4 regions of the Alkaliphilus metalliredigens QYMF genome follow, and region 1 is predicted to be linked to each of the others. Evidence: riboswitches for the same ligand, from Rfam matches in the RefSeq annotation. Region 1 holds a riboswitch; each other region holds the start of a gene.
What was found. Region 1 has a riboswitch for S-adenosylmethionine ahead of AMET_RS19120 (methionine ABC transporter ATP-binding protein). Riboswitches for the same ligand answer to the same signal wherever they lie in the genome.
Positions count from the first base shown of each region.

Region 1 (8,293 bases):
TAATAACTTTTCTCGATCTTCGTCATCCTCAAATATGCTCTGTCAGTTTATTCCCCTCAATATTATATGGTATGTTCTAGTTTGACTCTTCTTTCTGGCTGTTCTTGGCATAATTATCACCTCATGCTCATCTTACTATGATTTGCTTCACAAAGCAACACCCCCGTCCCTGCGCTTCTTTTGCAGAACACTTCTATCTAATTTTAAAGCCTTCGTTCCATTCTCCAGACACATTTTTTCGATCTCATATCTATTTAGACCTATTTTCTCAAAGTGTGCCATTTCATCAAATAAGCCTTTCCCATGATCAACCCCATAGGCTCCTGAATCACTTCCTAGTACCACATTGCATCCTAGCTCAACCGCTTTTCTAATATTTTCTATCTGTTCCTCATATACTCTACTTATTATTTCCCTTTCCATTTTGAATTTATTGCTATGGGTATTGAGAATATTCCCTAGGGGAGAAAGTGTGGGAGTCCACAGGATTTCCTTTTCAGCCATATAATAAACTTCTGCTTCAGAAATTAGATAACCATGTTCTATGGTATGAACACCTGCTGTGATTGCCTTTTGTACCCCATCTTTTCCATTAGCATGTACCATAACAGGGATGTTATGCTCCCTTGCTGTCTCAACCATATATTTTAATTCCTCTAGAGTAAAAGTCGTTTCTCCAACCTCACCATATTTCTTAAAATCTACTATGCCAGTTAAGATAATTTTCAAATGGTCTAACTTGTGATCTAAAAGAATCTTAAACGTTCTCGTGAAATCTTCTTTATCCGTTATTGACTCTCCTAAAAAATTGCCGTAATGCCCTTGTTTGTATAGGGCATATATAGGGGATTTGTAAATCACACCTTCTTCTTCAGCGATTTCCCTGGCTAATTTAGAGGCATAGATCCCATCTCCTCCATCCCGTAAAGCATAGATTCCAGCTTTTTTATATTCCTTCAATACCCTTCTGACCCACTCTATTTGGGTCTCTCTCCTGGCACTTTCCCATTCTTGCTTATTATACAAATGATTTAAGGCTATATGAATATGGGCGTCAATTAACATTGTATATCCACTCTCTTTACTAAATTATTTTATGTTTCTTAATTACGAATTTACACCTTCTGATAACCGTCTTTCAGTAATTGTGTCGTCCAAAACCAATATTTTGACACGCTTTGGCTTTGTTAGCTTTTGTAATCCTTCAGTAACTCGTATCGCCAGTAACGATAAAAATCGATAATATGTATTCTTAGAAAGCGCCTGATCCTTACGTTCAGATTCAAGAAAACGATAAAGGTTCTTGCTTTGAAAGACTAAAAGAATCAAAAACGGAAAACCTTAAAAACTGATGTACCTTGATTTTTGCGAATCCCAGCTTTTCTAAGCAGTTAGGCAATCTTTAATGTTTTCAAAGAGTGTAGTAAAGCATTTTTACTCTTTTCAGATGGGTCATAATGATGTATCATTGTGGTATGCATCTCTCTTATCTGGATTTTAAAGTGTTTTCTTCGTAGTTACATTTTATCAGATTGAGGTGTATTTTTGTGTCTATATACATATTATTTTCGTAGAAACATTAGATTTCACAGTACCTTAAGTCCCGTTTAAGGGTGGGAAAGTTGAGTAGATAAAAATACCTTTATCAATAAAATAGGATGACTAATTAAAGTAGAAACACCACACCCACTCCATGATGCAGTACCAAATATTCAAATATATGGATTTTCTATTAAGAGTTCCGAAAAAAAAAATCAACCAAAAGGTTGATTTTTTCAATGTCAATTAATTATTGGTAATGTATTTCCCCCATAGGGCATTAGAGTAATTTTAGGCTCTAGAGGACTTAATTTGCAGGCTAGATCTAAAGCTTCATCTAAGGAGTTAGCTGGTAGAAACCCTAATTTTTCCACATGATCCCTAGGAAGAGTTGAAATGAGAATTAACTTCCTGTAAACCCCTGTATAGGCAGCTTTATAGGCAGCATAGCCAGGAACAGTGAAATTCTTTTTTAGTGCCTTTTCCATTTCCTCTAGGGTCTTATATTGAAACCAATTCAAGAACTCTGAAGCTCCTAAACCATCGCTGCATTCAGATGCTAAAATAATCACACTATTTTCCTTTCCTCCATAAAGGCAGTTATCCATTGTCTTCACCGTTTGATATAGATTTATATCCTTTGGATACCCCCCGGCAGATGCAATAATAATATCTGACTTTTCCTTTAACTCAATTCCATATACTTCTCGTATTATTTCACAACCTTCAAGCCACGCTTCCTGAAAGTCACCAGCAACAAATTTCAGGAACCTACCATCAGCATCTAAGACTGCATTTATTAGGAAATCTGGGTTTATCATTCTGCATATTTCTGTGATGTCTTCTCGCATGGGATTTCCATCTATCTTGTTTGATGCAGCCTTGGGATTCAATCCGGTATTAATGCCTTCATTAAAGGTAAGCCTGTGATTATGCTGAATTGTCTCTAATCCTGCAACTCCGGGCACCATTCCCTTAGCTCCACCTCCGAAACCAGCAAAAAGGTGAAAGGCTATACCCCCTGTGAGAATCACTCTATCGGCCTTTACTATTCTTTTATTAATAAAGATTGGAGTATTGAAGCTTGATTCTCCAACATAATCTAATCCCTTTGAATCAAAACAATCATGATCATGTATTTTTATCCTATTATAAACTTCATTTCCCACAATAGCTTGCTTTTCCCCTTCATTTGAGGGTCTGTGGGTACCTAATGCAATTAATATATCAATATGACTATCTTCTACACCCATAGCATTTAGGTAATCTATTAGATGGATTAAAAATTGATCTGTTTTAATCCACAGTCTAGTGATATCACTAACTACTATTACAACGGTTTCTCCTTTTTTAATCACATTCTTTAAGGAAGCAGAAGCTGTAGGATTTTCAATGGCCCTTATTACTGCCTCCTTAACATCTATTATTGGGGCGGCTACCCTTGGTAAAAGTGTATTTAATATTAACTTTTCATTAATTTTACAGAGAAGCTCACCTCTCCCATATTTAAAGCTATAGTTTTTCAATAAAATCCCTCCTAGAATGCCGACACAACAGCTCCACCAAAGCTTTCCTCTATAAATTGTCTAATCTCACTGGAATGATATATTTCAACAAGCTTTTTAATTCTTACATCCTCCTCAAGCTCTGGTCTAGTAACAATATGGTTTACCCAGGGAGAATTCTTATCTTCAATAAATATTGAATCCTCTACAGGATTCATCCCTGCCTCAATGATAAAATTAGTATTAATTACAGCCACTGCCACATCCGGTAGAGCTCTAATAAGCATTGGTGCCTCCAGCTCAACTATTTTAATGTTTTTAGGATTTTCTACTATATCCCTAACTGTTACCGCAGTACCTGCACCTTCCCTGAGTTTAATAACTCCGGCTGTCTCCAATAGGATCAATGCCCTAGCTTGATTTGTCGAATCATTGGGAACTGCTACCTGTTGGCCTTCAACTAGTTCACTAGGTGAAGCGATTTTATCAGAATAGATACCCATTGGAAAGTTTACTGTTGGTGCGATGGTAATAAGATCCATGCTTCTATCTGTATTAAATTTAATTAAGTATGGTTCATGCTGAAAAATATTAGCATCCAATTCCTTATCAAATAGCTGTATATTGGGTTGAATATACTCATTGAAAACAACTAATTCTATATTTAAGCCCTTATCCTCAGCCAATTCTTTAACCTTTTTAGCAATTTCTTCATGGGGCCCACCTGTTACACCAATCTTTAATGTATCTTCATTACCAGCAGCGGTTTTAGCTCCACAGCCCGTTACAATTAATGCCAATAAAACAATAGTTATAGATATTAGTATGATTTTTTTCATTTTTTTCTCTCCTTCAGTCATTTTTTGTGTTTATTTTGCTTGTTGTTTAATTTAGTGACTTAATTTCTTTTGAAAATATTCCCCTGTACTTTGAACAACATTTACGATCAGCAGCAAAATTATTGTGCTTACAATCATGATGTCAGTTCTATAATATTGATAACCGTATCGTATAGCGAAATCCCCAAGACCTCCACCTCCCACCGTTCCAGCTATGGCAGAAAAACCGATTAAGCTAACGACGGTTATGGTTAAAGCATATATGATTCCAGGTAAGCCCTCCACAAGTAATACCCTATAGATTATTTCAAAGGGGCTAGATCCCATGGCCTGTGCTGCTTCAATAACTCCTGGATCTATATCTAACAGTGCTGACTCCACCTGCCGTGCCACAAAGGGAGCGGAGGCAAATATTAGAGGTATTATTGCACCCCTAAGACCTATTGTTGTGCCAGCTAAAAATCTTGTAATAGGTATAATGGCCGTTAACAAAATTACAAAAGGTAAAGATCTAAATATATTCACTACCTTTCCCAATATAAAATTTATCAATTTATTTTCCACCAGATTCCCTTTTCTTGTAATAACTAAGATTACACCTAAAGGAATTCCGATTATGGAGGCAATTAATCCAGATATAAAAACCATAATCAAGGTATCCATAAATGCTTTAACTAACTCAGGAAACAATTCAACTACATTGGGTAGCATTTGATTTACTAGCTCCATACTCTCTTAATACCTCCACTCGTATTTTATTGCTTTCAAGAAGTGCAATTGCTTCTTGAATCTTTCCTTCATTACCCGTAAGACTGACCACAAGACTTCCAAAGGGGATCCCCTGTAGGCTTTCTATGCTTCCAAAAAGTATGTTTACCATAATCCCATACTCTCTAGATATTCTAGAAATAAAAGGTTGCCCCGTTACCTGACCAACAAAGGTAACTTTTACAGTTAATTCATATTGACCTGGATCCCTGAGGAAATTCTGATTTATCAACTCATCTAGGCCTTCATAACCCATGGTCTTAGCAATAAATTCCCTGGTAATATCTGTTGCTGGATTAGAAAAGACATCTATGATGCTTCCCTCCTCTACTACCTCCCCAGCATCCATCACGGCCACCCTATTGCAAACTTCCTTTATAACCTCCATTTGATGGGTAATAATTACCACCGTTAAATTGAGCTTTTGATTAATCTCTTTCAACAGGTTTAAAATTGACCTTGTATTCTGAGGATCTAGGGCTGAGGTTGCCTCATCACATAATAATACCTCTGGATCATTGGCAAGGGCCCTTGCTATGCCCACCCTCTGTTTCTGACCTCCACTTAGCTGAGAGGGATAAGAATAAATCTTATCTTTAATTCCAACCAATTCTAAAAGTTTTACCACTTTTTCATTTATTTCAACCTTTGTTAAACCTTTACCCTTTAAGGGGTAAGCTATATTATCATACACAGTCCTCCTCTTCATTAAGTTAAAGTGTTGGAAAATCATTCCTATTTTTTCTCTTTGTTTCCTTAATTCCTTTGGCGATAGTTCTGTTAATTCTATGCCATTTATTGTGACTTTCCCAGAATCCATTTTTTCTAAAAGATTAATGCATCTTATCAAGGTGCTTTTACCAGCCCCACTATATCCAATTATTCCAAATATATCTCCTCTTTGTATTTTCAAGCTAACCTTTTTTAATGCCTTAACAGCTTCTTTGTTACTTCCATAGGTTTTGGTTAGTTCATGTAATATAATCAATTTTCAGCCTCCTTTCTTTACCATAGAAATAGCACATACTTTTTACCAAATAAAAAAACCTCTTCTCAAAGAGAGAAAAGGTTTATCTGCATAAAAATAACCCAAGAAGGGTTTCATTATCCATTCTCATCTCCCAGAACTATGTTCTGCTGGATTTAGCACCGTCACATATGTGTGGTTGCTGAAACATCATCGGGCCAGTCCCTCAGTTTCTCTTGATAAGTTATATTTAGTTTTTATATTAGATATGATTATATAGTGTATAAAATGTTTTGTCAACAATAAAATTAATTTCCTTCTTTTCTTTTGATTCATTTTGTAACGTCCATGCTTCTACCTTAAATTGATTTTTTATTATCTGCCTTAATTCATCATCTGATATATTCTTCTTTTTTTCCTTGATTTCTAAGCACTCATCATTATTATTCTTTTTGTTAAATTTAATAAATAATTCAATAGCTATATCATTGTCTTTAGCAAATATTTTAAGTACATATTCCTTATCTATTATTTTGGGGGTTACTGAATATTCCCTATAACTACTCCATCTATAGTCTTTTATATTTCTTATAATTCCTGCTTTTATAGGATTTTGATGAATGTATCTTATAACCGTCAAAAAATATGATTCTGTCTCTACGGGTTCACTTTTAAATCGATCTTGAAATAAAGTTCCTACCCGTTCATACTTCTTGTTATACCAATATACATAGCTTCCACTTATACGTCTCATTATTTGTTCTAATGGTTCTTTTCCTTCTTTTAACAATAGATGTATGTCACTAGTGTTCAATTAATGGATTTTAAATCCATTGACAATACTTCGTATCCAGTACTTTCATAATTTGACTTAAATTTAGACATGAAAATAGTCAGTAACCTTTGCTTTAATATAATTACACACTAACCATATTTGCAAGGGGGTACTGACTATTGGTTAATGATAATTATATCACTATTTTCGAAAAATTATTAGACATCATTGATTGGAAAAAATTGAAAGAATCTACTTATCTACTAGTGCTTAGTAACCTCCTTCTTTGGGGAAGATATGTGTAAACTAATCCCAAAGAAATGGAGGAACATCATGAAAAAGAAATATATCGTAAAACTGACCAATGAAGAACATCAAGAACTAACAGATATAATAAGTAAAGGTAAATCACCGGCATATAAAATCAAACATGCAAACATTCTTCTCAAGGCCAATACAGACGGACCAAACTGGATTGATAGACAAATTGCAGAAGCGTTTAATTGCCATAGCAATACGATAACAAATGTCAAAAAACGCTTCGTAGAAGAAGGTCTTGATAGTGCTCTTGACCGAAAAAAGAGAGATCCTTCTACTTTGCCTAGAAAATTTGATGGTGTAGATCAAGCTAAAATAATAGCTCTTGCCTGCAGCACACCACTGGCTGATCATTCTCACTGGACATTGAGGTTACTCGCTAATAAAGTTGTTGAATTAAATATAGTTGATTCTATTTCACATCAAACAGTTTCCAGGATTCTAAAAAAAATGACTTGAAGCCTCACCAAAGTAAGTATTGGATGATACCCCCTGAACAAGATGCTGCCTTCGTATGCGCTATGGAAGATGTCCTTGATTTATACCAGAGACCCTATGATAGTAATAAGCCTGTAGTTTGTATGGATGAACAGCCTATACAACTTATTAGGGAAACTCGTACCCCTCTCCCCTTAGAACCTGGGAAACCTGAACGACACGATTATGAATACGAAAGAAATGGTACAGCAAATGCTTTTATGTTTACAGAGCCTTTGGGTTGTAATCGTTCTGTTCATATCACAGAGACAAGTGCAAAGGAAATATTTGAAGTAGAAAAACTTAAAGCCCTAGCAGATAAAGGTTATTACAATGCACAGGATTTAAAAAAATGCGAAAAAGAAGGTATTACAACCTATGTTTCAAAACAAGTATTTCCCAATACTACAGGAGAGGAATAATATTATTTAGACAAATTTGAATATGATAAAGAGGAAAATATTTATATATGTCCTAAAGGAGAAAAACTTTATTGTAGAAGACAAAAACCTATAAATGAAAATACAAAAGAAATAGTATATCAAAATTTCAAAGCCTGTAGTAAATGTAATTTTAAAGATCAATGTACAAAAGATAAAAGAGGCAGACGAGTAAGAAGACCAATAGATCAAGATATCTTAGATAGAGTAGACCAGAGGATGATAGAAAACAAAGAACTCTATAAGCAAAGACAAATGATCGTAGAGCACCCCTTTGGAACGATAAAAAGAGGGCTAGGCATGACGTATTTTCTGACAAAAGGGATGCAATCAGCAAAAACGGAGATTTCTTTTGCCTTTTTAGCCTATAATATGAAACGAGCACTAAATATACTGGGAATAAAGGCAATAATGAGGAGACTAACAGACAAAAAAGCATTTGTTAGCCTCCGATTTTGTAAATATTATCGTATACTTAAAAACATTTGCCAATTTAACATGAAATCCATGAAAAGTGCAATGGAATAATAATGCAATTTAGCGCAGTCTTACGGTTCTTTGTGCTTGATCCTTTGTCCTTGACCTTGACTTCCCTACCGGCTACTACCCTAACATCCTTTTATAATAGATAAACATTAATAATATGATACTACATATTCTGATTT
Region 1 is NC_009633.1:3,998,686-4,006,978, forward strand. Features, by position in the region: gene AMET_RS19095 (transposase) at 1-36, opposite strand, end outside; gene AMET_RS19100 (amidohydrolase family protein) at 148-1,065, opposite strand; gene AMET_RS25960 (hypothetical protein) at 1,108-1,329, opposite strand; gene larAH10 (NPN-dependent 2-hydroxyacid racemase, LarAH10 family) at 1,782-3,065, opposite strand; gene AMET_RS19110 (MetQ/NlpA family ABC transporter substrate-binding protein) at 3,077-3,883, opposite strand; gene AMET_RS19115 (methionine ABC transporter permease) at 3,935-4,612, opposite strand; gene AMET_RS19120 (methionine ABC transporter ATP-binding protein) at 4,575-5,639, opposite strand; SAM riboswitch class I at 5,763-5,864, opposite strand; gene AMET_RS19125 (transposase) at 5,881-6,432, opposite strand; gene AMET_RS27415 (helix-turn-helix domain-containing protein) at 6,727-7,170, shown strand; gene AMET_RS27420 (hypothetical protein) at 7,233-7,610, shown strand; gene AMET_RS25200 (transposase) at 7,656-8,156, shown strand; gene AMET_RS19145 (hypothetical protein) at 8,264-8,293, opposite strand, start outside.

Region 2 (8,293 bases), 1.9 Mb from region 1:
AATACCTAGCCAAAAGATTTTTTTCTATTTTAGGCTGTCAGATACATGTCCGGTTATATTATACCTTTTCCAAAGATTATTTTTTAGCGAAATTTGTATGGCTTTTCAATTTTTTAATTAGAAGTCATACAAAAATTCGTCTGATGCTATCGCATCGACTCATAGCGCTTAAACAAATAAGAAGGGATCTAGATCCCTTCTTATTTGGTCTTATTCATTTTATCACATTTGACACCGATTTACACACCAAATAGTCTTGTTCCACCAAAGAGTACTACCAATAGCAAGAAGAAGAATAGTAAACTATCCCCCGATCCTCTAAAGATACCACAGTTACAGAATATTAAAACCAGCAACAAAAAGAAAAACAACAAACTTGAATCCGTCCCAAATAATCCTCCAAATCTACTACCACTAGTTACCTCAGACATATATTTCACCTTCCTCAATAGATTTTCCACTATTCCTAGTGTCATTATCTATAGTATGACTTTCACTTTTATTTGGTGACATGAAAAAGGGTAGGATACCCTACCCTTTAACTAACAAAATGATAATTGTCTTCCTCCAAATAATACTGCTAATAATAGGAAGAAGAATAACAAGCTGTCACCTGCGCCCTTAAATATACCACAGCTACAGAAGATCACCACCAGTAGTAGGAAGAAAAACAACACACTACTGTCTCTCCCAAACAAACCACCTAAAACGTTTGTGCTCGCTACCTCTGACATGTACTTCACCTCCTTCATGAAAGTGTTTACTTCTAACTTTCATTGTTTCACTACATATTATGTGTCAGTGATCATAAAGGTGCCTCTCTATTAATGAATGTATTTCTTTTGTATCAACCCTACCCGCTTACTTCACTTTTCTCGTGTGATTTTATCCTATGAAGGGTACAATCTTATTGTGCATGTTGAAATTTAAATTTTTATTGACATAATCCATAAACATTTAATAAGATGAAAGCATATTTTAATAGTATGATTCATTTAGAAATGAAATTTCATAATAATATGGGGTGATTTTTGTGAACATTGTTGTTCAGAAATTTGGGGGTACCTCCGTTTCAACTAAAGAGCGGAGAACACAAGTAATTAATAAAATTTTGCAAACAAAACAAAAACAGAAAAACATCGTGGTAGTCGTGTCAGCCTTAGGTCGTAAAGGTGATGCCTATGCCACTGATACCTTAAGAAACTTGCTTTTAGAAGAAAATCCGCTTTGTAGTCTTAAAACATTAGATCTACTGATGTCATGTGGTGAAATTATTTCTGCCACCCTTCTAGGCTCAGCATTAGAGGCATTAGGAGAAAAAGTAATTGTTTTAACCGGTGCCCAAGCAGGGATCTTGACTGATGATCATTTTAGTAACGCTGAAATCATTGCTATTGATGAGAAGAGATCACTTTCTTATTTAGAAAAGGATTATATTGTTGTTGTTCCAGGATTTCAAGGGGCCACAGCTTCGGGTGAAGTGACTACCCTAGGTCGAGGCGGTAGCGATACAACAGCCACTGCATTGGCAGTTGCCTTAAATGCAGAGTATGTAGAGATTTATACAGATGTCGATGGCATTATGACAGCTGACCCAAATGTCGTTCCAAGAGCTAGAATTCTAGACCAAGTGAACTACAATGAGGTATTTCAAATGGCTGAAAAGGGTGCCAAGGTCATTCATCCTCGGGCCGTAGAAATTGCTCAAAAAAAGAATATTCCAGTGAATATTCGAAATACCATGTCGGAGCATCCAGGGACTAGAATTCACTCCTTCACAGGTGACAAAGAATCTTTGTACTGTTCCCAACCAAAGAAAAATCTTTTAACAGCCATCACACATAAGGATGGCATTTCACAGGTCTCAGTTCACATGGAAAATAACCTGGCCCACGATAGTTTGTTATTGTCCACCTTGGCGGAGTCTAAAGTAAGCATTGACATGATTAACTTTTTTCTAGACAAAAAAATCTTTACAATTAGTACAGAGCAGATCAATATTGTGCAAATTCAACTTAAGAAGTTGAATTTTTCACATGAAATACGAACACATTGTAGCAAGGTAACCGTTGTTGGTAATCGAATCACAGGGATTCCTGGTGTCATGGCTACCATTGTGGGTGCGTTATCTTCAGAAGATATACAGATTCTACAAAGCTCCGATTCTCATTCAACAATTTCCTGTCTTGTTGATGAATCAGATGCTAAAAAAGCTGTTAATGCACTTCATTCAGCCTTTCATTTAGACTGCTAGGAAACCTCAAAACCCTATTTTATACATCAACAAAAGCAGGCAATAACACACCTCTGTGTGTTATTGCCTGCTTTTTCTTTGTTCTAAGAAGAAAACCAGTTTACTCCTTTTTTTCGTCTGCTAACTTTTCTAATATCATTTTGTATCCATCTGCTCCATAATGTAAACAGCGGTTGATTCTACTTATGGTTGCTGTACTGGCCTTTGTTTTTTCTTCGATATGATTATAGGTTTTACCAGCATTTAAGAGCTTGGCCACCGCAAGCCGTTGAGAAATAGACTGTATTTCTTTAATTGTGCAGATGTCTTCAAAAAAACGATAGCATTCTTCCATGGTTTCAAGCTTTAAAATAGCCTCAAACAAAGAGTCGGCAAATTCATCCTTAATTCTAGATTGATGGGACATACTATTCACCTCAAATTTATAGATTACTTTAATTATTCTACTTTATTCCAGGGAATCCTTTTCTCTTTTGATTTTATTACTTTAAACTTTTTTATTATTTTTGTTGACATACTATGAAAATTATATTATAGTTGTTTTTAAATTGAATATCGATTTATACTCTTATCAAGAGAGGTGGAGGGACTGGCCCGATGAAACCCGGCAACCACGAATTGTTTTTGCAATTCGAAGGTGCTAATTCCAACAACACTTATGTGTTGAAAGATGAGAGAGGACATTACTCTATTTTTTAATGGTGCCTCTTTCATGCGAAAGTGGCTTTTTTATTGCAAAAATACTCTTTTGCTATATGAGTAAAAGTTCTACTATGCACACGGTTCTACTCTTTTTGCTTTATGAAATTAAAACTTTAGCGAGGTGATTGAATGATTCAGTTAAGTAACTTAAGTAAGCTTTACGAATCTAAAGAAGGTAATGTACAAGCATTGAAGGATATTAATTTTACCGTTGAGAAGGGAGATATATTTGGTATCGTTGGTTTGAGTGGAGCAGGTAAATCAACCCTCATACGCTGCATCAATCTACTCGAAAGGCCAACTGTCGGAGAAGTATCTATCGATCACATTGAATTAACGAAACTTACTTCTACCCAACTAAGAAATGTACGTAAAAACATTGGTATGATTTTTCAAAATTATCATCTACTCAGTAGCCGCAACGTATTTCAAAATATTGCTTACCCCCTTGAGCTCATAGGCATGAAAAAATCTGATATCAAGGAAAGGGTGGGACACTTACTTTGCTTAGTGGGGTTAGAAGATAAAGCCAAGCATTATCCATCACAACTAAGTGGTGGTCAACGTCAACGGGTTGCCATCGCCAGGGCCCTAGCAACTAATCCTAAGATATTATTAAGTGATGAGGCCACCTCTGCCCTAGATCCGATCACAAGTAGGAGTATTCTAAATCTCCTGCAGGAAATCAACGAAAAGCTAAACATTACCATTGTATTGATTACACATGAAATGGAGGTCATCAAACAGGTATGTCATCGTGTGGCTGTTCTAAAGGATGGCGAGATTGTTGAAACAGGACTTGTCACAAAAGTTTTTAATGACCCAAGGCATCCGTACACAAACTTATTACTTGGGAGTCGTTCTTCACAAAGGGATCAATCAATCCCTTTAGACTTTTTTAGCAATGTAAAGGTGGGGAATTTATAATGGAAAGATTAATCATGCTACTCATTCCTGCAATCCATCAAACTTTATATATGGTTTCCCTGTCAACATTATTTGCCGTTTTAGTTGGTACACCTTTAGGCATTTTACTTGTTGTCACAAGGAGAGGACATATTATGGAGAATATTGGGATTCATCAAGTTTTATCCTATATTGTTAACATGGGACGCTCCTTTCCCTATATTATTTTAATGATTGCCCTGATTCCCTTTACACGTTTGTTAATCGGAACTTCCATTGGTACCACTGCTACCGTTGTTCCCTTAACTATCGCAACCATTCCATTTTTTTCAAGGGTTATTGAAAATGCTTTGTTGGAGGTTGATAAAGGAGTGATTGAAGCTTCTCAAGCAATGGGAGCCAGTACATTCCAAATCATTTATAAAGTACTCATCCCCGAGAGCATGCCTTCTATTGTTTTAGGAATTACAATTACGATTGTGAACGTCATCGGTTATTCTGCCATGGCAGGTGCTGTTGGAGGGGGGGGATTAGGTGATTTAGCCATTCGTTATGGTTTTCATCGTTATAATAAAGAAGTAATGATCTGGACAGTGGTTCTGCTTATTTTACTAGTTCAAATTGTACAAATTACAGGAAATTATTATTCCAAAAATTTATCTAGGAGGTAGTGAAATGAAAAAACGTTTATTTTTATCAATTATTGGTCTATTACTTATTACGTTGATTGTTGGATGCACCACAAAGGCAAAGGATGAGGTTGTCTCAACAGATGAGGCTCCTGAGACTGTCAAGTTAAGGGTTGGTGCCACACCTGTCCCCCATTCTGAAATTTTAAATTTTATTAAGCCTATTCTATTAGATATGGGCGTCGACTTAGAAATTGTTGAGTTTACAGACTACACAACACCTAATTTAGCTTTACACGATGGCGAAATTGACGCCAACTTTTTTCAGCATGTTCCTTATATGGAGACATTTGCTGAGAATAACAATATTCAACTAAAGGATGTTGCAAAAACCCATGTGGAACCTTTAGGATTATATTCTAAAAAAGTAGATTCCCTAGAAGCATTGCAAGATGGCGCTACCATTGCAATTCCTAATGATCCAACCAATGGCGGGAGAGCACTTTTATTGTTAGCTAATTATGGAGTCATTCAATTAGATGATGACACAGATTTATTAGCTACAGAACATGACATTAGTGAAAACCCTAAAAACTTTAAATTCATTGCCCTTGAAGCGCCACAAATCCCTCGTTCTTTAGATGATGTTGATGCTGCTATTATTAACACTAACTATGCCTTAGAAGCATCCTTAAATCCTGTAAATGATTCCTTGCTTTTGGAGGATTCAAATTCACCCTACGCCAATATTGTAACTATTGTTCCTGGAAATGAATCAGAAGAAAAAATCCAGAAATTGGTTGAAGTACTCACCAGCTCTGCTGTTAGAGATTTTATCCAGAGTGAGTATAAAGGTGCTATTGTGCCCGCTTTTTAACCTTTACTTTGTTTACTCTAACTCAAACCCTCGAATATCTTAGGAATTGTTAATTATATTAAGATTCACCTATACCTAATCAGTTGGAGTGGGAATTATAGAAAAGAACTAAAATCTTTAACTATTCTGTATTAAAAATTTCAAGTGCTTAAATAAAAGAGGTAGTGGGTGTTCAATCATCCCCTGCCTCTTTTTATATAATAACAGCTTTAATTATTTTTAATATTATTAGATAGGCTATCAATTGCCGTTGCTAAATCTTCTCCTACTTGTTTTTGCTCTTGGGCAACATGATGTAAAGATTCAATTTCAGTAGAAACAGCAAATACCTCTTCCTTAATTTTATTTAAAATACTTCCAATCTTTTGTGTAAATTCCTGACTGTTATTGGCAAGCTTTTGAACTTCCTTGGCCACCACGGCAAATCCTTTTCCTTGATCTCCAGCTCTAGCAGCTTCAATAGAAGCATTTAACCCGAGGATGTTAGTTTGCTGTGTGATTTTTTCAATAAATCGAATGATTTGGTCAGTTTCCTTTACATGTTCAATGGTATTTTGAGCAAAGGTATCAAGCACAGCACTTAAATTAGTGGTATTATCAATGCTGTCTTGCATTTTAGCAACCCCTTTTTGTGTCACATGGCTTAAGTGATTAATTTCCTTTAGTTGATTCTCCAACTGCTCCGTTAATCCCTCTTCTGTCTCCACTAAAAGCATCATTAATTGCGCCACATCACTAGCTACTACCCTAGCTCCATTAATATTGTGACGGTCTACTTGCACTTGAACCGCGGGTACTCCAGTCACCTCAATAAGTAAATCCATTTCTTTTTGTAGTAATGCTTCAATACTTGTACTATGGTATATCCCTAGCTCTTGTGCTAATTTCATCCCTGGCGCATCCACATTAATATCCGCAATCCCCACGACCTTTATTTTCTCTAGCTTATTTAAAGACTTGAAAATCGAAGTTCCCCCTGCTCCTGCACCGATAATACCAATTTTCATGTTGTTCACTCCTATCTGATTTGAAGTGAAAACCCGACTTAACTCAAGGGAAGTCCTTTGACTTTCCCTTAAATTATGATCAATTTTACTTCAATGATTGAATTGCTATATTGAATTAGTTCTCCATTAAATCACATTATCCTTTAAAATCTTATATCATTTTTAGATTGTCGCTTTTTTCTCTTTGTTAACATTTCATAAACAAGGTAAATTAGGATATCATTTCATTCTGTAATTTTTCTCTATTAACACATACTGATAGAAGGACTATATCTCAATATCATATTAATCGTGAGGAGGTAAAAAATTGAAACATCATAATAGAGACCGATTCAAAAATTTCAAGCTAAAACTAGATGCCAGTTATTTAGGAAAAAAATATAAAATAACTGAAAATCATCAGCTGGGTTATGTGATGCCATTAGACATGATTCGTAATGTGGATTATTTTGATAGTAGTTTATTCTATGGAGATGAGTTACCCCATATTTTAGGACAAGACACAACAAATGTCGACAATACGACTAAGAAATTTGAATAACTTATAAATGAGGTGAGTTCTTTGAAGGTTGCTATTATGGGGGCTGGTTTATCAGGCTTAAGCTGTGCCATCACGTTAGAACAGCATGGCATCTATCCGGATATTTATGAAAATCGCAGATGTGTTGGTGACCGTTTTATTAATGGTGAAATTGTATTGGATATTCTTAACCGTCCCATTCAAGATTCGGTTGCCTATCTATCAGAAAAACATCATGTTTTCCTACAACCTACTGCCAATATTAAAAAACTTGTTTTAATTTCAGAAAAAAGTCGCGCCACAATAGAAGGTAATCTTGGTTTTTCATCTATTCGGGGTCGTCATCCCTTAGCCTGGGAATCACAATTATCTAAACAAGTCACTTCAAATTTCTTTTTTAATTCAGATTCTACCTATGAGGATCTACTTGCTACATATTCACATGTGATCATGTCTCCTGGGGATGGTTCCTATCCCATGAAACTAGGGAATTACCGCCAGGACTTAACTGTCCGTTTAAAGGGTTCCATCTACCGGGGCTCCTTTGACGTCAACACAGTGTATGCTTGGTTAAATCACGATGTTGCTCCTAAGGGATATGCCTATCTGATTCCATTGTCCCATGAGGAAGCCAATGCAACCATTGCCTTCCCTAACTACCCAGAAAACGAAGTACAAGACTTAGACCAGTTATGGGAGAGGTTCCAGAAACTACTACAAAAGGAGGGATTTTCATCCCTTACACCCGTGGATGAATTCAACGTGACAAATTATATTATTGGCCGTAGTGAGCATGGGCGGATTGGCAATACCTTTTTTACAGGAAACTGTTTTTGTTCCTTGATGCCATTTTTAGGGTTTGGTCAGTTTTCTTCTCTTTTAACCGGTATCTATGCAGCCCAGGATTTAGCAGGTATGGGACAATATGAAAAGCTGTCACATCATCTGATAAAAAGCTATGAAAGTTCCCTGGTATTGCGGAGAGCATTAGAAAAGATGAGCAACCAAGATTATGATTACTTTGTGGGTGCCCTAAATAATCAATTAGGCAATAAACTCTTTACAACCCAAATTAACCTTCTACAGCATCTGAGTACCATACTAAAGCCTTGGATTCGGCTGACAACACCAAAGTAGGGGAGACCTCAGATCACCCCTACTTTGTTTTATACTATTATGATTCAAACTACAATATGACTTGTCCTATATCACGACGATATGTCTTGCCATGGTAGTGAATTTTATCAATATTTTCATACACTTTCTTTTGTGCAACCTTCTGGTTCTCCGCCACCACTGTGACACCTAGTACACGTCCCCCATTGGTGTATAGCTTTCCTTCTCTTTCCACAGTTCCACTGTGAAAAAGTAGTATCTCATCTTCTATTTTTTCTATTC
Region 2 is NC_009633.1:963,476-971,768, reverse strand. Features, by position in the region: gene AMET_RS24825 (hypothetical protein) at 240-431, opposite strand; gene AMET_RS04615 (hypothetical protein) at 543-734, opposite strand; gene dapG (aspartate kinase) at 1,034-2,254, shown strand; gene AMET_RS04605 (YerC/YecD family TrpR-related protein) at 2,355-2,660, opposite strand; SAM riboswitch class I at 2,820-2,931, shown strand; gene AMET_RS04600 (methionine ABC transporter ATP-binding protein) at 3,086-3,883, shown strand; gene AMET_RS04595 (methionine ABC transporter permease) at 3,883-4,533, shown strand; gene AMET_RS04590 (MetQ/NlpA family ABC transporter substrate-binding protein) at 4,538-5,368, shown strand; gene AMET_RS04585 (methyl-accepting chemotaxis protein) at 5,578-6,375, opposite strand; gene AMET_RS04580 (hypothetical protein) at 6,683-6,916, shown strand; gene AMET_RS04575 (NAD(P)-binding protein) at 6,938-8,032, shown strand; gene purD (phosphoribosylamine--glycine ligase) at 8,082-8,293, opposite strand, start outside.
Region 2: linked by a shared signal. The riboswitch ahead of AMET_RS04600 (methionine ABC transporter ATP-binding protein) and the one ahead of AMET_RS19120 (methionine ABC transporter ATP-binding protein) in region 1 are both predicted to bind S-adenosylmethionine.

Region 3 (8,293 bases), 570 kb from region 1:
CAGCTACCTCATCTATTTCTGGTAATCCCACATTGACATCTAATACTTGGGCTCCTGCATTGCTTTGGTCAATGGCTTCAGCCACCAACACTTCTAGCTGGTTGTTTCGTAGGGCTTCTTTTAACCTTTTTTTCCCAGTGGGATTAATCCGTTCTCCAATGACGGTGGTTCTTCCATCTAGTATCACTGTTTTAGTTGGAGAACAAGCACAGGTGACGCGTTCAACTTTTCTTTCAGGAGAATTAATTTGAAAAACAGCTTTTTTTAGTGCTTGAATATGTTCAGGTGTGGTGCCGCAGCAGCCTCCTAAAATCCCAACTCCTAGTTCGGCCATTTCTCTTCCATACAAAGCAAACTCCTCAGGACTTGCGGGAAAAATCGTATCATCTCCCTCCAGTCGAGGTAGGCCTGCATTGGATTGAACCATCACCGGCACCTTGGCATACTTAAGGATGTCAGAAAGTATGGGTAGCATCTCCTTGGGTCCAAGAGAGCAATTGACCCCTAGGGCATCTACTCCCAGACTCTGCAGTACCAGGGTAGCAGTCATTGGATCCGTTCCAGTAAATGTTCTTCCATCTTCTTGAAATGTCATGGTACACAGTACAGGCAGATCACTATTTTCCTTAGCGGCTAATATGGCTGCCTTGGCTTCATACAGATCTGATATTGTTTCGATCAAAATGCAGTCGGCCCCTGCCTTTACCCCAGCTTGCACCTGTCTTTTGAAAATATCATAAGCCCTATCAAAGCTAATCTCCCCTAATGGCTTCATCATCTGCCCCAATGGTCCTATATCTAAGGCAACATAGGGAGCTCCCGATGCCTTAGCCACCTTGATTCCCCCTTCTATGATTTCTTCAAGAGAATAAATGCTGTCCTTGAGCTTTAATTCATTGGCTTGAAATGTATTGGTCGTTACAACTTGAGCTCCTGCTCTCACAAATCTTTCATGGATTTGTTGAATAAGCTCTGGATGTTCTATATTATAAATCTCTGGCAAGGCACCTACCTTGAGACCTGATTTTTGAAGCATTGTTCCCATGGCGCCATCAAAAATCAACATGCCTTCTTTACAATCCCTTAGAAAATTCACAAGGATCCTCCTCCCGTCTAGAGCCACAATGTTCATAAGCATCACAGTCTCTACAGCTCTTCTTCTTATTATTTTCAAGCTGTGTTCCTAGCCCGATGCAAGCAGTCACTGACTTCCTTGGCACTAAAATACACTGTTCAGTGCTGGTGAGCCCTATTTTTGCAAAGGCATTTAACTGATTTAATACCTCAGGTTGTAGTTCAATAGGTAGATCTCCATATCCTGGACTAAACCGAAAAGTCGTATGATATCCCTTAACTAAATTAAGTTTCTTAATTTCTTCTTCTGCTTCATCACATAAAACCTCAATTGCAGCTGTTGCACAGGCATCTAACACAAGGGCTCGGGTCATATCCACCAACTGATATTGTTTGATTTGTCGATCTACATTGATTCCTAGGGTCCCTGCTAAAAGCACACATTTAGAACAATCCTTCAGATGGTTCGTAATAGACTTTCCCTTTAATGTAAGGGACTCATTCAATACAATGGCCGCCTCTTGCACCTCTGTTATCTCAAAGAACTCATACACATAACGGGGTTTAGCAATCTCAGTCATTTCCTTCATACAGCTATCAATTAATTGATTTAACCCTGCATCTATCTTTTGTTGCTTATGTCCTAGATAGCGTAAGACTTCAGATCTGCTCATTTCCATTTTTATGACTCCTTATAAGTGAATTAAAACTTGTCAATATGACCTGTTACAGTTTTTTTCTGTCTTTTCAAAATTCCCTTTGCTATGTCTGGTTGATTCATTGTATAAATATGAATTCCATCTACTTCATTTGCAATCAAATCCGCTACCTGCTCAGCGGCATACTCGATTCCTGCCTGTCGTAATAGCTCTGGCTGATGCTCATATTTTGATACCAATCGAATCACTTTAGCTGGAAGGGATGCCCCACACATAAATATCATCTTTTCCACTTGTTTTTTACTTAAAATGGGCATTACCCCAGCTAATACTTTGCTTTCTATTTTATATGCCTTTAGTTTTTCTAGAAATCCATAAAATATCTCATTATCAAAAAACAATTGGCTTACTAAGAAATTCGCCCCTGCCGCTTCCTTTTCCTTCAAGTATTGCAGGTCTTTTTCAACATCGTCACATTCAATGTGTCCTTCTGGATATACAGCAGCTCCTATATCAAAGTCTCCATATCCCTTTAATTCCTTGATTAAGTCCACCCCATATTGATATTGATTTTCTTCTCGTCGGATAAAATCCGAAGGAACATCCCCTCGGAGAGCTAACACATTCTCTAGGTTGTTCTCTTGAAGGGCTTTAATATTCTGTTGAATGACTTCCTTGTTAGAAGTAATACAAGTTAAGTGAGCTAATGCTTCGATTTCATATTTGTTTTTGATTATTGATGCAATTTCTATTGTCTTATTACTACCTGTCCCTCCAGCACCATAGGTTACACTGATAAAGTCTGGATTTAAATCAGCCAGTCCGTCTAAGGCTCCATAGATGCTACTAATAGGAAGCTCTTTCTTAGGTGGAAAAATTTCAAAAGAGATGACTGGTCTTTTATCATTAAATAATTTAGTTATTTTCATAAGATTTCCCCCCTTACAATTTTCCTAACACGTCTTCAATATCTGCAATTAGATCTGCTACATTTTCAATTCCTACAGAGATTCTCACAAGTTCAGGTAATACTCCCGCTGATAGTTGCTGCTCTTGGCTTAATTGTTGATGAGTGGTGGAGGCTGGATGAATTACCAGTGATTTTGCATCTCCAACATTGGCTACATTAGAGAAAATAGTAAGCTCATTGATTAACTTTTTTCCACCTTCATAGCCACTCTTTAGACCAAATGTGAAAATTGAGCCAGATCCTAATGGTAAATATTTTTGCCCAAGTTCATAGTATTTATTGGATTGAAGCCCTGGATAATTGACCCATGCCACCTGGGGGTGTTTCTCAAGGTAGGTTGCCACTTCCAATGCATTTGACACATGTCTTTCTACTCGTAGTGATAAAGTCTCTAACCCTAAAATCAATAAAAATGAATTAAAAGGAGAGATGGCCGCCCCAATATCTCTTAATAAGATAGTGCGTAGTCTAGCAATATATGCAGCGCCACCAAATGTATCCCAGTAGGATAATCCATGGTAGCTTTCATCCGGTTCAACTAACTCTTCAAATTTTCCATTATTCCAAGGAAATTTTCCTGAATCTACCACAACCCCTCCAATTGAAGTTCCATGTCCCCCGATAAACTTAGTTGTGGAGTGAACCACAATGTCCGCTCCGAACTCAATGGGCCTGCATAAATACGGTGAAGCAAAGGTGTTATCTACGATTAATGGGATGCCATGGTCATGGGCTATTTCAGCTATCTTTTCAATATCAATGACATTAATTTCTGGATTTCCAATGGTTTCAATGAACACAGCCTTGGTATTTTCATTAATGGCTTGATCCACTGCTTCAAAATCATCTGGATCCACTAAGACCACTTTAATATTTAACCTTTTAAATGTATTTGAAAATAGTGTGTAGGTGCCTCCATAAAGTGTGGCCGCCGCCACAATTTCATCTCCTGGCTTAGCGACATTCAAGATAGCATAGGTAATGGCACTCATTCCTGAGGCCGTAGCCACAGCCGCTACCCCACCCTCTAATGCCGCGATTCTTTTTTCTAATACATCTGTTGTTGGGTTTCCTATCCTTGTATAAATATTCCCTTCCTTCTTGAGTGCAAAAAGATCTGCTGCATCCTGTGCATCATCAAACACGTAGGATGTGGTTTGATAAATTGGGACTGCCCTAGATTTAGTGGTACCATCAACCACTTGCCCCCCATGAACTTGTAATGTTTCGAAAGATAATTTTTTTGTCATTATAATTCCTCCTTGTTTTGTTTTGTTAAAAATTCGTCTGGTGCTCTCGCATCGACTCATGGCCCACTTAAAGATTCAAGTGCTTATAGGAAAAGCCACTTCTCTTAAATTAATAAGAAGCGGCTTTTTCAAAATACCTTAATGGTATTGATGAAAATACTCTCCTTATCTTTCAGCCAAGGGCTGCAGGAATTAGCACATTTCAAGCTTGATTAATGCCTCAAGCTAGCTGTTGCTGGGTTTCATCGGGCCAGTCCCTCCACCTCTCTAGATAAGATATTCAATTTCGCTTTTACTTTTTTGTAAATCCAGATACAATTCGTCTGATGCTACCACAGCAACTCAAACTTTTAATATGCAATTTCTTCAAAATAGAAAAATCTTCTTAACATATCGTTAAGAAGATTATATTCACCGTATTATTGGTTTACTATACCCCCTTATCGTGTGTTAACAGGACCACCTTACTTTTTCTAGTAGGTTGGTATAGGATCATCAAGTCAACTCTCTCCCCTAATTCTTGATAAGTTTCTATTAAATTATAGTTATGATATCACAAAAGAATTAACTTGTAAATACCCTTTAGTTAAAATATTCAATAAATTCTTTATTTAATTTAAAGACATATAACCATTATTTTTGCAAATAATATAAGAGACTCATTTAGATAAAATTTGATTAACGGAGGTATGATATGCGAAATAAAGCTTTGCTTTTATTAACTTTTTCCCTTCTACTTACCACTGCCTGCGGAGGACCTCAGGACCATTTAGCCCAAGATAATCAGCCTAGAGAGACTAACCTTTCCGCTATTTTTCATATAGCTGATGTTGAATTTGCTCGAGTGACGGCTGATTCAGCAGATGTTAAATCAGGACTAGGAAGAGACTTCGATAGTCTTGCTACTTTAGAAAAAGATAGTGAGATTAGGGTTCTAAATCAATCACAGGACTGGTATATTGTCCAACTAGATAATAATCAAGTGGGTGGAATTGAAACTGCTGATGCAATGCCTATAGTAAGGGAAGGTGCTGATCGTCGTGAGGACCACCCCACTACCCCCAATGAAACACAGCAACCAATGTATCAACAGCAGGAAGAACTTCCCCAGAGACAGGTTGATGAGGATGCGACACAGCCTGGAGAAGAGGCTCCTGAAGAAGCCCCAAGACTGGAAGAGAAACCTACGCTACCACCAAATGAAAGACAACAACCGCAAACAGGACAGCAGGTAGACCCGGAGCCCCAAACCACTGGAATTCGAGCTCTATCTGCGGAAGAACAACAAATGTTCGACCTTGTTAATAGTGAGAGAGAACGAAATGGTCTTTCTACCTTAAGAGTTGACTTAGAAATAACCAGAGTAGCTCGAATTAAATCTCAGGACATGGAAGATCAAAACTATTTCAGTCATAACTCTCCTACCTATGGCAGTCCCTTTGATATGCTGGAAAGCTTTGGTGTGAAATACTTACATGCAGGTGAAAACCTAGCTGGTAACGCTTCAGTGGAACAGGCTCATACTTCATTGATGAATTCTGCAGGACATAGAAGAAACATTCTAAGTCCAGATTTTACCCACCTGGGCATCGGTATCGTTCCTAGTGATCGATATGGTTTACTGTTTACACAGGTATTTATTAGTAAACCTCAATAGAGCTGTTTAACCATATAGTTATTTGAATCCTATCTTTATTTTTCACTTGCGCATAAAAACGAGCAAGTGACTCAATTGAGTCACTTGCTCGTTTTTTGTGGAGACCTTATTATACAATATTACTTAATTTAGGAGAAATCTTGTCAATAGCTTGGGGTTCAAAAAGCTTGATGACTTGATATGTGTATGTTTTTGCAAATTTAATGACATCTAAAAATTGATAGGCAGTATCTAATGATGTAAAACAAGAAATGCTATAATCAATGGATTGTCTTCTGATTTGAAAACCCTGTCTCTCTATCTTCTTCCCTTTTGTTGGTGTATTAATTACCATTGCAACGGATCCACTCTTAAAGGCTTCTAATATTTCATCATTTGAGCCCAACACCTCTTTAATATGCACCCCATGCTTTACTAGGTGTTTGCCAGTACTTGAAGTGGCAATGATTTCAAATCCTTGTTCCTCTAGTTCCCTTGCCAGGGCAATGGCTTCCGTCTTATCACGGTCTGCTATGGAAAACAGCACCCTTCCCTTTGATGGAATGTGAAAACCTGCTCCCTCAAAGGCTTTTAGTAAAGCCTCTTGGTAATTTAAACCGATGCCCATTACCTCTCCTGTGGATTTCATTTCTGGGTCTAGCATCGTATCGACATCTCCTAGCTTTTCCAAACAGAATACAGGGGCTTTCACCACGATATACGGAGGATGAGCTGCGACTCCAGTCCCATATCCCAGATCCTTTAAGGCTTTCCCCATCATCACTTCCGTTGCAAGAGCCACCATTGGAATTCGAGTCACTTTAGAAACAATAGGCACAGTACGTGATGCCCTTGGATTGGCTTCAATCACCATTACTTGTTCATCCTTGACCACATATTGAATGTTAATTAATCCAACTACTCCTAAGGCCATGGCAATTTTCTGGGTGTAATCAACAATATCCTTTACTACTTTTTCACTTAAGCTTTGAACAGGATAGACACTCATACTGTCTCCAGAATGAACTCCTGCTCTTTCAATATGCTCCATAATAGCAGGGATCAAAATCTCTTTGCCATCGCTAATGCCATCTACTTCAACTTCTTTTCCCAAAATATATTGATCCATTAGGATTGCATTGTATTTGTTAAAGTCAGTTAAATGATTTGCATAATAAAGTAGCTCTTCCTCATCCCTTACGATTTCCATTGACTGTCCACCGATTACATAGGAGGGTCTGACCACTAATGGGAACCCAAGAACCTTTGCAGCTTCTTCTACCTCTTTGATATCACTGACCATAACCCCCTTGGATTGTGGAATATTCAGCTCAACCAATAGCTTACTGAACTTTTCGCGATCCTCCGCTAGGTCAATTCCTGATGGTGGGGTTCCTAAAATCTTAATGCCTGCTTCATGAAGTGGCTTAGTCAAATTGATGGCAGTTTGCCCACCATATTGTACAACAACCCCTTCCACATCCTCCATTTTAGCAATATTGATGACATCCTCTGGAGTTAGTGGCTCAAAATATAGTTTATCAGATGTATCAAAATCCGTACTGACGGTTTCTGGGTTGTTATTGATAATAATTGTTTCAATCCCTTGTTCCTTCAATGACCATGCCCCATGAACACAGCAATAATCAAACTCAATTCCTTGACCAATTCGAATGGGACCTGACCCCAGTATAATTGCCTTTCTCTTCTTTTCCTTATTGACTTCACATTCCTGTTCGTAGGTGGAATAAAAGTAAGGTGTGGTGGATTCAAATTCTCCTGCACAGGTATCCACCAGCTTGTAAACTGGTTTAATTTCATGATCATCTCTATATTTTCTAAGGATTTTTTCAGGATGCCCTAATACTTTGCCAATATGCGCATCGCTAAATCCAGCTTTTTTACATTCTTTGATTGTTTCAAGATTGAATCCACGTTGCTTTAGCTTTATCTCTAGCAGGATAATATCTTTCATCCTTCTTAAGAACCAAAGATCAATGGCGGTGATTTTGTGAACGTCCTCTACTGAATATCCATTTCTCAGAGCTTCAAATATTGCAAATAATCTCTGGTCATTTGGATATGAAAGTCGTTCCTTAAACACACTTTCATCTAAATCTGCGATGCCATCAAGGAACATCTGATATACTTTTCCATCTAGGCTCCGGATGGCCTTTAAAAGAGCCGCTCCGAATGTTCTTTCCATTGCCATGACTTCTCCCGTTGCCTTCATTTGTGTCCCTAGCTTCCGATCCCCTGTGGTGAACTTATCAAAGGGCCATCTAGGAATCTTCACAGCCACGTAGTCTAGGGCGGGTTCAAAGCATGCAGTTGTTTTTCCTGTTACAGGATTTTTGATCTCATCTAGGGTTAATCCTATGGCTATTTTAGCCGCTACCTTAGCAATGGCGTAGCCCGTAGCCTTTGAAGCCAATGCACTGGAACGACTTACCCTTGGGTTGACTTCGATGACAACATAATCTAAACTTTCAGGATGCAGGGCAAACTGGATATTACAGCCTCCCTCAACCTTTAGTTCTCGAATAATATCAATGGATGCACTTCTTAGCATTTGATATTCTTCATCTCTTAGGGTCTGGGAGGGTGCCACAACAATGCTGTCTCCCGTATGAATACCCACTGGATCAAAGTTTTCCATATTACAGATAGTAATACAGTTATCATTTCGATCTCTCATGACTTC
Region 3 is NC_009633.1:3,428,195-3,436,487, forward strand. Features, by position in the region: gene AMET_RS16570 (homocysteine S-methyltransferase family protein) at 1-1,096, opposite strand, end outside; gene AMET_RS16575 (vitamin B12 dependent-methionine synthase activation domain-containing protein) at 1,074-1,754, opposite strand; gene AMET_RS16580 (methylenetetrahydrofolate reductase) at 1,778-2,662, opposite strand; gene AMET_RS16585 (O-acetylhomoserine aminocarboxypropyltransferase/cysteine synthase family protein) at 2,676-3,953, opposite strand; SAM riboswitch class I at 4,116-4,231, opposite strand; SAM-I-IV-variant riboswitch at 4,362-4,485, opposite strand; gene AMET_RS16590 (CAP domain-containing protein) at 4,648-5,610, shown strand; gene carB (carbamoyl-phosphate synthase large subunit) at 5,720-8,293, opposite strand, start outside.
Region 3: linked by a shared signal. The riboswitch ahead of AMET_RS16585 (O-acetylhomoserine aminocarboxypropyltransferase/cysteine synthase family protein) and the one ahead of AMET_RS19120 (methionine ABC transporter ATP-binding protein) in region 1 are both predicted to bind S-adenosylmethionine.

Region 4 (8,293 bases), 190 kb from region 1:
TATTTAGAAAGTAATGATTTTGTATATAACCTATCACGTTTAACAAGAAATCTACAGCAATCTGTAAATGAAACTAATGATGGATATGACGATGGATATGACGATAGGTATGTAAGTGTAGAAAGTGTTAAATATAGAGTAAATCATCTGGAAAGTGAAGGTTTAGCTTCGATTGATGGAGTAGACAGTACAGAGAATATAATGGAAGAAGATACAGTGGAACGAACATTCTTAAGTAATATGTCAGATACGACAGAAAGTGCGCTGCAAAAGGAAATCAAAGATAGTCTGTTTTATATGCGAGCTAAGTTTGATGAAAATGGAAACCCAGAGATAGAAACTTCTTTAGGGAGCAAGTTCAATAAGGATATTTTCATAAATAGATTGACTTACTCTAATGAGGAAAGTATAGAACAATACACTAATCTAGAAATGCTATATATCGTTCCACAAGATTTCGAAAAACACAATGATGTTTTTACTTTTAGCATGAAGAATCAAATTATCTTTCCAAATTATGCAATGTTAATTGTAGCAATAGGAGCAGTCGGTATTTTGATTTTAATAATAGGGGGTTTTGCAGTTCCTTACTCAGCACAAAGCAAAATGGCCATTAGTAAAATGTTTAATAAAATGTTTTTAGAATTAAAGTTTATTGTTTGGGGAGCATTTGTATTATTATGTGCTGGGATAGGGTCTATGATTAATAGCTATAACCATTATGGCTATGACATTGGGAATTTTATATATGATGTAGACCCTTACTTTTATCTAGTTGGGATCATTCTAACATCCATACTATACCTTCTTATTTATTTAAGTACTGTATACCTAAAATATATTTATCATACAGGATTTAAGAAGGGCTTAATTGACAATAGTTTTTTTGGAAAAATACTTTTATATTGTATTAGAAGAGTAAGATCTGCAATTAAAGGGTTAATACAAATAGATTTAAGACAAGACAACTATAGAAGGTTAGTCGGATTAGTAGGCGTAAACCTATTGGCAATCGTAATCTTAGGTTCAGGTAGATTCTGGGGGTTCATTTTAGCAATAGTCTACAGTTTATTTATATTTAAGTATTTACTAAGAGTATTTGATAAGGCAAAGGACTTAAATGATGCCAGTGCTCAAGTTGCTGAGGGCAATTTTGAAATCAGTCTAGATGAAGATATGGGAGTATTAAGTCCTATGGCTAAAAACTTAAACAATATTAATAAGGGATTTCAGTTGGCTGTAGATAAAGAAATAAAAAGTCAAAGAATGAAGTCGGAGTTAATATCAAATGTGTCACATGATCTTAAAACACCCCTTACATCCATTATTACCTATGTTGATTTATTGAAAGGTGAAGAGATAGACCCAGAGATTCAAAAAGGGTATATTGACATACTGGATAAAAAGTCACAAAGATTAAAAGTGTTAATAGAGGATTTATTTGAAGCTAGCAAAGCCACCAGTGGCAATGTTGAACTTCATTTAGAAAAGATAGATGTCATTGCTCTATTCAGACAAACCTTAGGAGAGTTAGAAGAAAAAATAAATGACAGTACACTTCAAATGAAAATAAATACACCAGAGGACAAGGTCATTTGTGAATTAGATGGTAAAAGAACCTATCGTATATTTGAAAACATCATGGGCAATATTTTTAAATATGCACTACAAAACTCAAGGGTATATATAGACATTATTGAAAATGAAAAAGAAGTAAGTTTTATATTCAAAAATATTTCTGCCTATGAAATGAACTTTGATGCAACTGAGATCACAGAGCGATTTACAAGAGGTGATCAAGCGAGGAGTACAGAGGGTTCAGGACTTGGACTTTCCATAGCCAAGAGCTTCATAGAGCTTCAGAGGGGAACGCTGAAAATCATTATAGATGGAGATTTATTTAAGCTGATTGTGATATTTCCAAAGGCAGTAGAATCGTAAAATCCAGCTTTGTTATTATGTGGCATGTAGAGCATAATAACAAAGCTAACTAAATAGAAATGTGAAATGATGATATAGGAGGAGACCAATGAAAACCAATGTATATGTACTTTGTGGAGGAAAATCAGTTGAGCATAGGGTATCCCTTATCAGTGCTTCAGCTATTATAAATTCACTAGATAAAAAGAAGTATCATGTTTACCCTATTTATATTAGTGATGAAGGAATATGGTCAAATTTGGGGATTGTAGAAGATGAAATAAAAGAGATAAGTGAACTAATGTATCAATCTTCAAATACAGTGATTAGTTCAATTGAAACGTTTCTAAGAAGTAGTTTTAATGAAAGAGAACAAAATATTGTATTTCCTGCTTTGCATGGTACAAATGGAGAAGATGGAACCATACAAGGTTTGTTAGAGATACTAGATATTCCTTATGTGGGTAATGGTGTGATGTCCTCAGCAATTGGAATTGATAAAGTGGTTACCAAGGATCTATTTGCCAAGCATAACATTCCACAGGGAAAGTATACAAGATTATTGCAGCATCAGTGGAAAAAGGACAAGCTGTTTTCAATTGAAAGAATTGAAGAGACAATAGGATATCCTGCTTATGTTAAGCCCGCTAGCTTAGGCTCAAGTGTCGGGATTAATCGATGTGCCAATCGTGAAGAATTAGAAGCTGCGATTCATGAAGCTTTTTCCTTTGAGGACAAACTAGTGATAGAAGAAGAAATCATTGGGAGAGAAATGCAGATATCCGTAGTTGGAAATGAATTTCCTAAGGCATCGGTTGTAGGAGAGTTTATTCAAGAAAGGCAATTTATGGACTATGCCGCAAAATACACCGATGGCAAGCTAATTCAAGTCATACCAGCTAAATTAACAGAAAAGGTTAGTGAGCTGATGAGGGAAGTGGCAATAAAATCTTTTGATGTTCTGAATTGTTCTGGACTGGTAAGGGTAGATTACTTTGTCACAGATGATGAAAGGTTCTATGTCAATGAAGTGAATACCATGCCTGGGTTTACGAAGCTTAGTATGACACCAGCCTTATGGGAAAAAACTGACCAGACAACGTATCCAGAACTGATCGAGAAACTTATTAATCTAGCCTTTGAACGTTATAATAAGAGAAAAAGTTTTTTATATAAAAGGAAGTGAAAAAGATGATCCGTCGTAAATTAAATGAAATACAAGAGATGGTGAAGGGGAGCGGTCTTAAGAAATCCCATGAAGATATATGGATCAATGGTGTTTCAATTGATACCAGAACAATTAAAGATACGCAACTATATATTCCCATCATTGGAGAGAAATTCAATGGCCATGAATTTATAGAAAAAGCCATGGGAAATGGAGCAACAGCTACTTTGTGGGATAAGAATCAGCCTATTCCAAATATTGACTTCCCCTTTATACTTGTTGAAGATACCCTAGATGCGATTCAGACTTTAGCAAAGGCGTATCGAAACCAATTAAATGTAAAGATCATCGGTATTACAGGTAGTAACGGAAAGACTTCAACAAAGGATATCCTTTTTAATATATTACAGACTGTCTATAAGACACATAAGACCTTGGGAAATCTAAATAATCATTTAGGGGTACCGCTAACGCTATTAGAAATGGCTGAAAATACTGAAATAGCAGTGATTGAGATGGGAATGTCTGGTTTAGGTGAAATTGAACTTTTATCTAAGATTGCTTCATCTGACGTGGCGATTATTACAAATTCAACAAATGTACACATCAATGATTTGGGTTCGGTAGAAAACATACTAAAGGCAAAACTTGAAATCATAGAAGGATTAAAACCCCATGGACTTTTTATTTACTTTGGAGATAGCCCTCCACTTAGAGTAGGGGTAGAGAAGCTGGATCTAAAACAAAAAAAAGTGACATTTGGAATCAATCGTGATAATGATTATACTGTTAAATTAATTTCTTCAGAAAATGAAGGGATATACTTTGAACTAGTAGGTAGTGATTCTCCTAGACTGTTCTTATCTATGCTTGGAAATCATCAAATATACAATGCTGCAGCTGCTATTGCTGTTGCTCAGTATTTTAATATTACCTTGGAAAAGATACAAGAAGGGATGTTGAAAATTGAAGCTACAGGTATGCGAAATGAGTTAATTAAATGCAATGGATTTGATATTTTAAATGATTCTTATAAGTCTAATCCTATTAGTCTACGATCTGTTCTAGATACAATGTATTCTTTCAAAAAATATAAACAAAAGATTGTGGTCCTTGGAGATATGTTTGGTACTGGGGAAAATGAAATTACAACACATATAGACATAGGAGAAGAAATTGACCCTAGCCAAATAGACTATGTATTTACCATTGGGGAACTAGGAAAATATTTTGCTCAGGGAGCAAAAACGAGATTTCCAGATGAACGGGTTTTTTCATTTATGGATAAGTCATCACTGACAACAAAACTCAAAGAAATGATCAAAAAAGATGCCATTGTTTTAATAAAAGGATCTAGAATATTGGAGCTTGAAAAAGTTGTAGATGAGTTGAAGTAATTGAGGAAATTGTATAATTATTTTTAAAGAATAACAATTTTACATCAACACAACTGAAAATTATCTTATTAGTTAAATGTTTTGATTGACAAGAATAGTCTGAATATATATAATGGGATCTAACTAAATATATTACTATCAAGAGTGGTGGAGGGACTGGCCCGATGAAACCCAGCAACCTGCGAAAGCGAGGTGCTAAATCCTGCAGCAATATTCGAAAGAATTGGTGCTGAAAGATAGATGAGTTTCTATGATATTAACCTCTTCTGTTTTTCAGAAGGGGTTTTCTTACGATTAAGCACTTGAATTTTTAAAAATTTTTAGCATGGATGTCAATTAATGAAACAGAGTCAAAGCTTATATTTACTAAATAGAAGAAAACGGAGGAGAATGATGATGCCAATAAAAATTCCCGATGATTTGCCGGCTGTAGAAACATTGGAAAAGGAAAACATATTTGTGATGACTGAAAGTCGTGCCACCCATCAAGACATTAGACCACTAAAGATTGTGATTTTGAATTTGATGCCAACGAAAATAGAAACAGAAACCCAGTTATTGAGGTTATTGGGAAATTCACCGATTCAGGTTGATATTACACTTATTCATCCTAATAGTCATGTTTCAAAGAACACATCCAAAGAGCATTTACTCAGGTTTTATCATACATTTGAAGAAATTAAAAAGGAAAAATTTGATGGTATGATTATTACTGGTGCACCCATTGAATTATTAGACTTCGAAACAGTAGACTATTGGGAAGAACTTTGTGAAATTATGAAATGGAGCCTACAGAATGTTTATTCTACCCTGCATATATGTTGGGGAGCTCAGGCTGGATTGTACTATCACTATGGTATTCCTAAGTATCCCTTGGAAAATAAAATGTTTGGTGTGTTCCCTCACTGGGTCAATAAAAAAACAGTCAAATTATTTCGAGGCTTTGATGATTATTTTTATGTACCACATTCTCGGCATACAGAGATAAGACATGATGACATACAAAAAGTAGATGAACTAGAAATTTTATCGGAATCAAAGGAATCAGGAGTGCATATTGTAGGAGCAAAAAATGGAAGACAAATTTTTGTAACGGGACATTCAGAATATAGTCCACTAACCTTAAAATCAGAGTATGAAAGGGATAAGGAGAGTGGAAAGCTCATTAATATCCCAGATCATTACTACCCTCAAGATGATCCGACAAAAGAGCCTGTAGTCAAATGGAGGAGCCATGCCAGTCTTTTATTTAGCAATTGGCTGAATTATTATGTTTATCAGGAAACCCCCTATGATTTAGAAGGGATAGAGAGAGTCACCCGTGATGACATAGAAATATAAATGAAAAAGGAGGAGAGCATCTATGAGTTGCGTGAAGGATAAGAAGTTGCATATTGAAACTGAAGTTGTACATGGATTTAAAGGATATGATCCCCATACGGGAGCTGTAAGTTTTCCCATATACCAGAGTGCAACCTTTAGGCACCCGGGTCTTAATGAGACCACGGGCTATGATTACTCAAGATTACAAAACCCGACCCGGGAAGAACTTGAAAATACCATGGCATGTTTAGAAAAAGGAAAGCATGGACTGGCTTTTTCCAGTGGTATGGCGGCGATATCAACAGTGTTTACTCTGTTTACACCGGGTCAGCATATTATTGTTTCGGATGATCTTTATGGAGGCACCTATCGAATTTGTGAAGAGATTTATAAACGGTATGGGATTGAATTTAGCTATGTTGACACCAGTAAAATTAGGGAAGTTGAGAAGGCCTTAAGGGAGAACACAGCTGCGATATTCATTGAAACACCATCAAATCCCATGATGAAGGTAGCTGATATTGCTTCAATTTCTGAAATTGCAAAGTCAAAGGAGGTAATGCTTATTGTAGACAATACCTTTTTGACACCGTATTTTCAGAGACCCCTAGGGCTTGGGGCAGATATTGTGATTCATAGTGGAACAAAATATCTCGGTGGACACAATGATACCCTGGCTGGATTTGTGATTGTAAAGGATGACGATCTAGGAGAAAACCTGAAACTGATTCAAAAAAGCCAAGGAGCTGTTCTAGCTCCCTTTGATAGTTGGTTAATCCTACGTGGTATTAAAACATTAGGAATTAGACTTGAAAAGCAACAGCAGAATGCCATAAAAGTAGCCGCTTGGTTAAAGGAGCACCAGCAGGTTGAAAAAGTCTATTATGTGGGAGATCCTGACCATGAGGGATACCAATTATCTAAGAAACAAGCATCGGGCTTTGGCGCCATGATTTCTTTTACAGTCAAGAGTCAGGAAGTGGCAAAGCAGGTACTTGACCGTGTTCAAGTCATAATGTTTGCAGAGAGTCTAGGTGGTGTTGAAAGTCTAATCACGTATCCTATGGTACAGACCCATGCAGCTATCCCCCAAGAGATAAGGGAAAGAATTGGTGTAAATGATAAACTATTAAGGCTTTCTGTTGGCATAGAAGCAGTAGAAGATATCATATTAGACTTAGAAAGGGCATTGAGGTGAGAAAAATGAATTTTGGAACAAAACTAATACATAATACAAACGATAAGGATAAAATAACCGGTGCTTTAAGTATACCCATCTATCAGGTGTCTACCTATCACCAAGAGGATATTGAGGCAGAACAGGAGTATCAATATTCAAGGTCAGAAAATCCAACAAGAAGAGCCATAGAGGAAACAATAGCTGAACTTGAAAATGGAGATAGGGGGTTTGCGTTTTCCTCAGGAATGGCAGCGACTTCATCTGTGCTTTCAATTTTTTCCGCAGGAGATCACATCATTGCCTGTCAAGACGTATATGGCGGAACATATAGGGCTTTGAATCGTATTTTTAATCGGTACGGAATAGAAGTCAGCCTTGTAGATACAACTGATTTAGGTGAGATTGAGGCCAATATCAAAGAGAATACACGGGCAATTTTTCTTGAAACACCATCTAACCCTACATTGAAAATAACCAATCTTAAGGGTGCAGTGGGTATTGCAAAGGCACATCATTTACTGGTTATTGTAGACAATACATTTATGACTCCTTATTTACAGCGCCCCCTTGATCTTGGAGCAGATATCGTGATCCATAGTGCAACGAAATTTATAGGTGGGCATAGTGATGTTGTTGCAGGTTTGGTTGCCGTAAAAGGGAAAGCACTTTCGGAAAGACTGTACATGATTCAAAACGGTTTTGGGGCTGTGTTAGGACCACAGGATTCATGGTTGCTGCTGCGAGGACTTAAAACTTTGAAGGTGAGGATGGATTATCAGCAAAAGAATGCTGAGGAGCTTGCTCAATGGTTATCCAATCATGAAAAAATCCAGAAAGTATACTACCCTGGCCTGCTTGGGCACCAAAACCGAGAAATTCATGACACCCAGGCTAACGGTGCAGGTGCAGTCATGAGCTTTAAGACAGTTGAAATAGAAACAGCACAGAAATTCATGAAAATGGTAAAACTTGCTGCTGTAGCAGTAAGTCTCGGGGGAGTCGAAACAATTGCATCCTATCCCGTTAAAATGTCTCATGCAGCAATGCCTAAAGCCCAAAGAGAATCACTCGGTATTACTGAGAATTTGATTCGCCTATCAGTAGGGTTAGAGGACATAAAAGATTTGATAGAGGACTTTGATAAAGCACTGGCGGGAGCGGAGTAATAAAGTTTATCTGCAAAGAGGGCAAACCAATGAATCGTAATCATTTGAATACTAAAAATAACATTGTGATTAAATTAGCAAAAAATGTCGAAAAAAGTTGCCTCAGCTGTAAAAGTTGTATATAATTATTTCAGTAGGG
Region 4 is NC_009633.1:3,804,247-3,812,539, reverse strand. Features, by position in the region: gene AMET_RS18240 (sensor histidine kinase) at 1-1,941, shown strand, start outside; gene AMET_RS18235 (D-alanine--D-alanine ligase) at 2,030-3,106, shown strand; gene AMET_RS18230 (UDP-N-acetylmuramoyl-tripeptide--D-alanyl-D-alanine ligase) at 3,112-4,485, shown strand; SAM riboswitch class I at 4,618-4,728, shown strand; gene metA (homoserine O-acetyltransferase MetA) at 4,882-5,826, shown strand; gene AMET_RS18220 (trans-sulfuration enzyme family protein) at 5,849-7,006, shown strand; gene AMET_RS18215 (trans-sulfuration enzyme family protein) at 7,012-8,154, shown strand.
Region 4: linked by a shared signal. The riboswitch ahead of metA (homoserine O-acetyltransferase MetA) and the one ahead of AMET_RS19120 (methionine ABC transporter ATP-binding protein) in region 1 are both predicted to bind S-adenosylmethionine.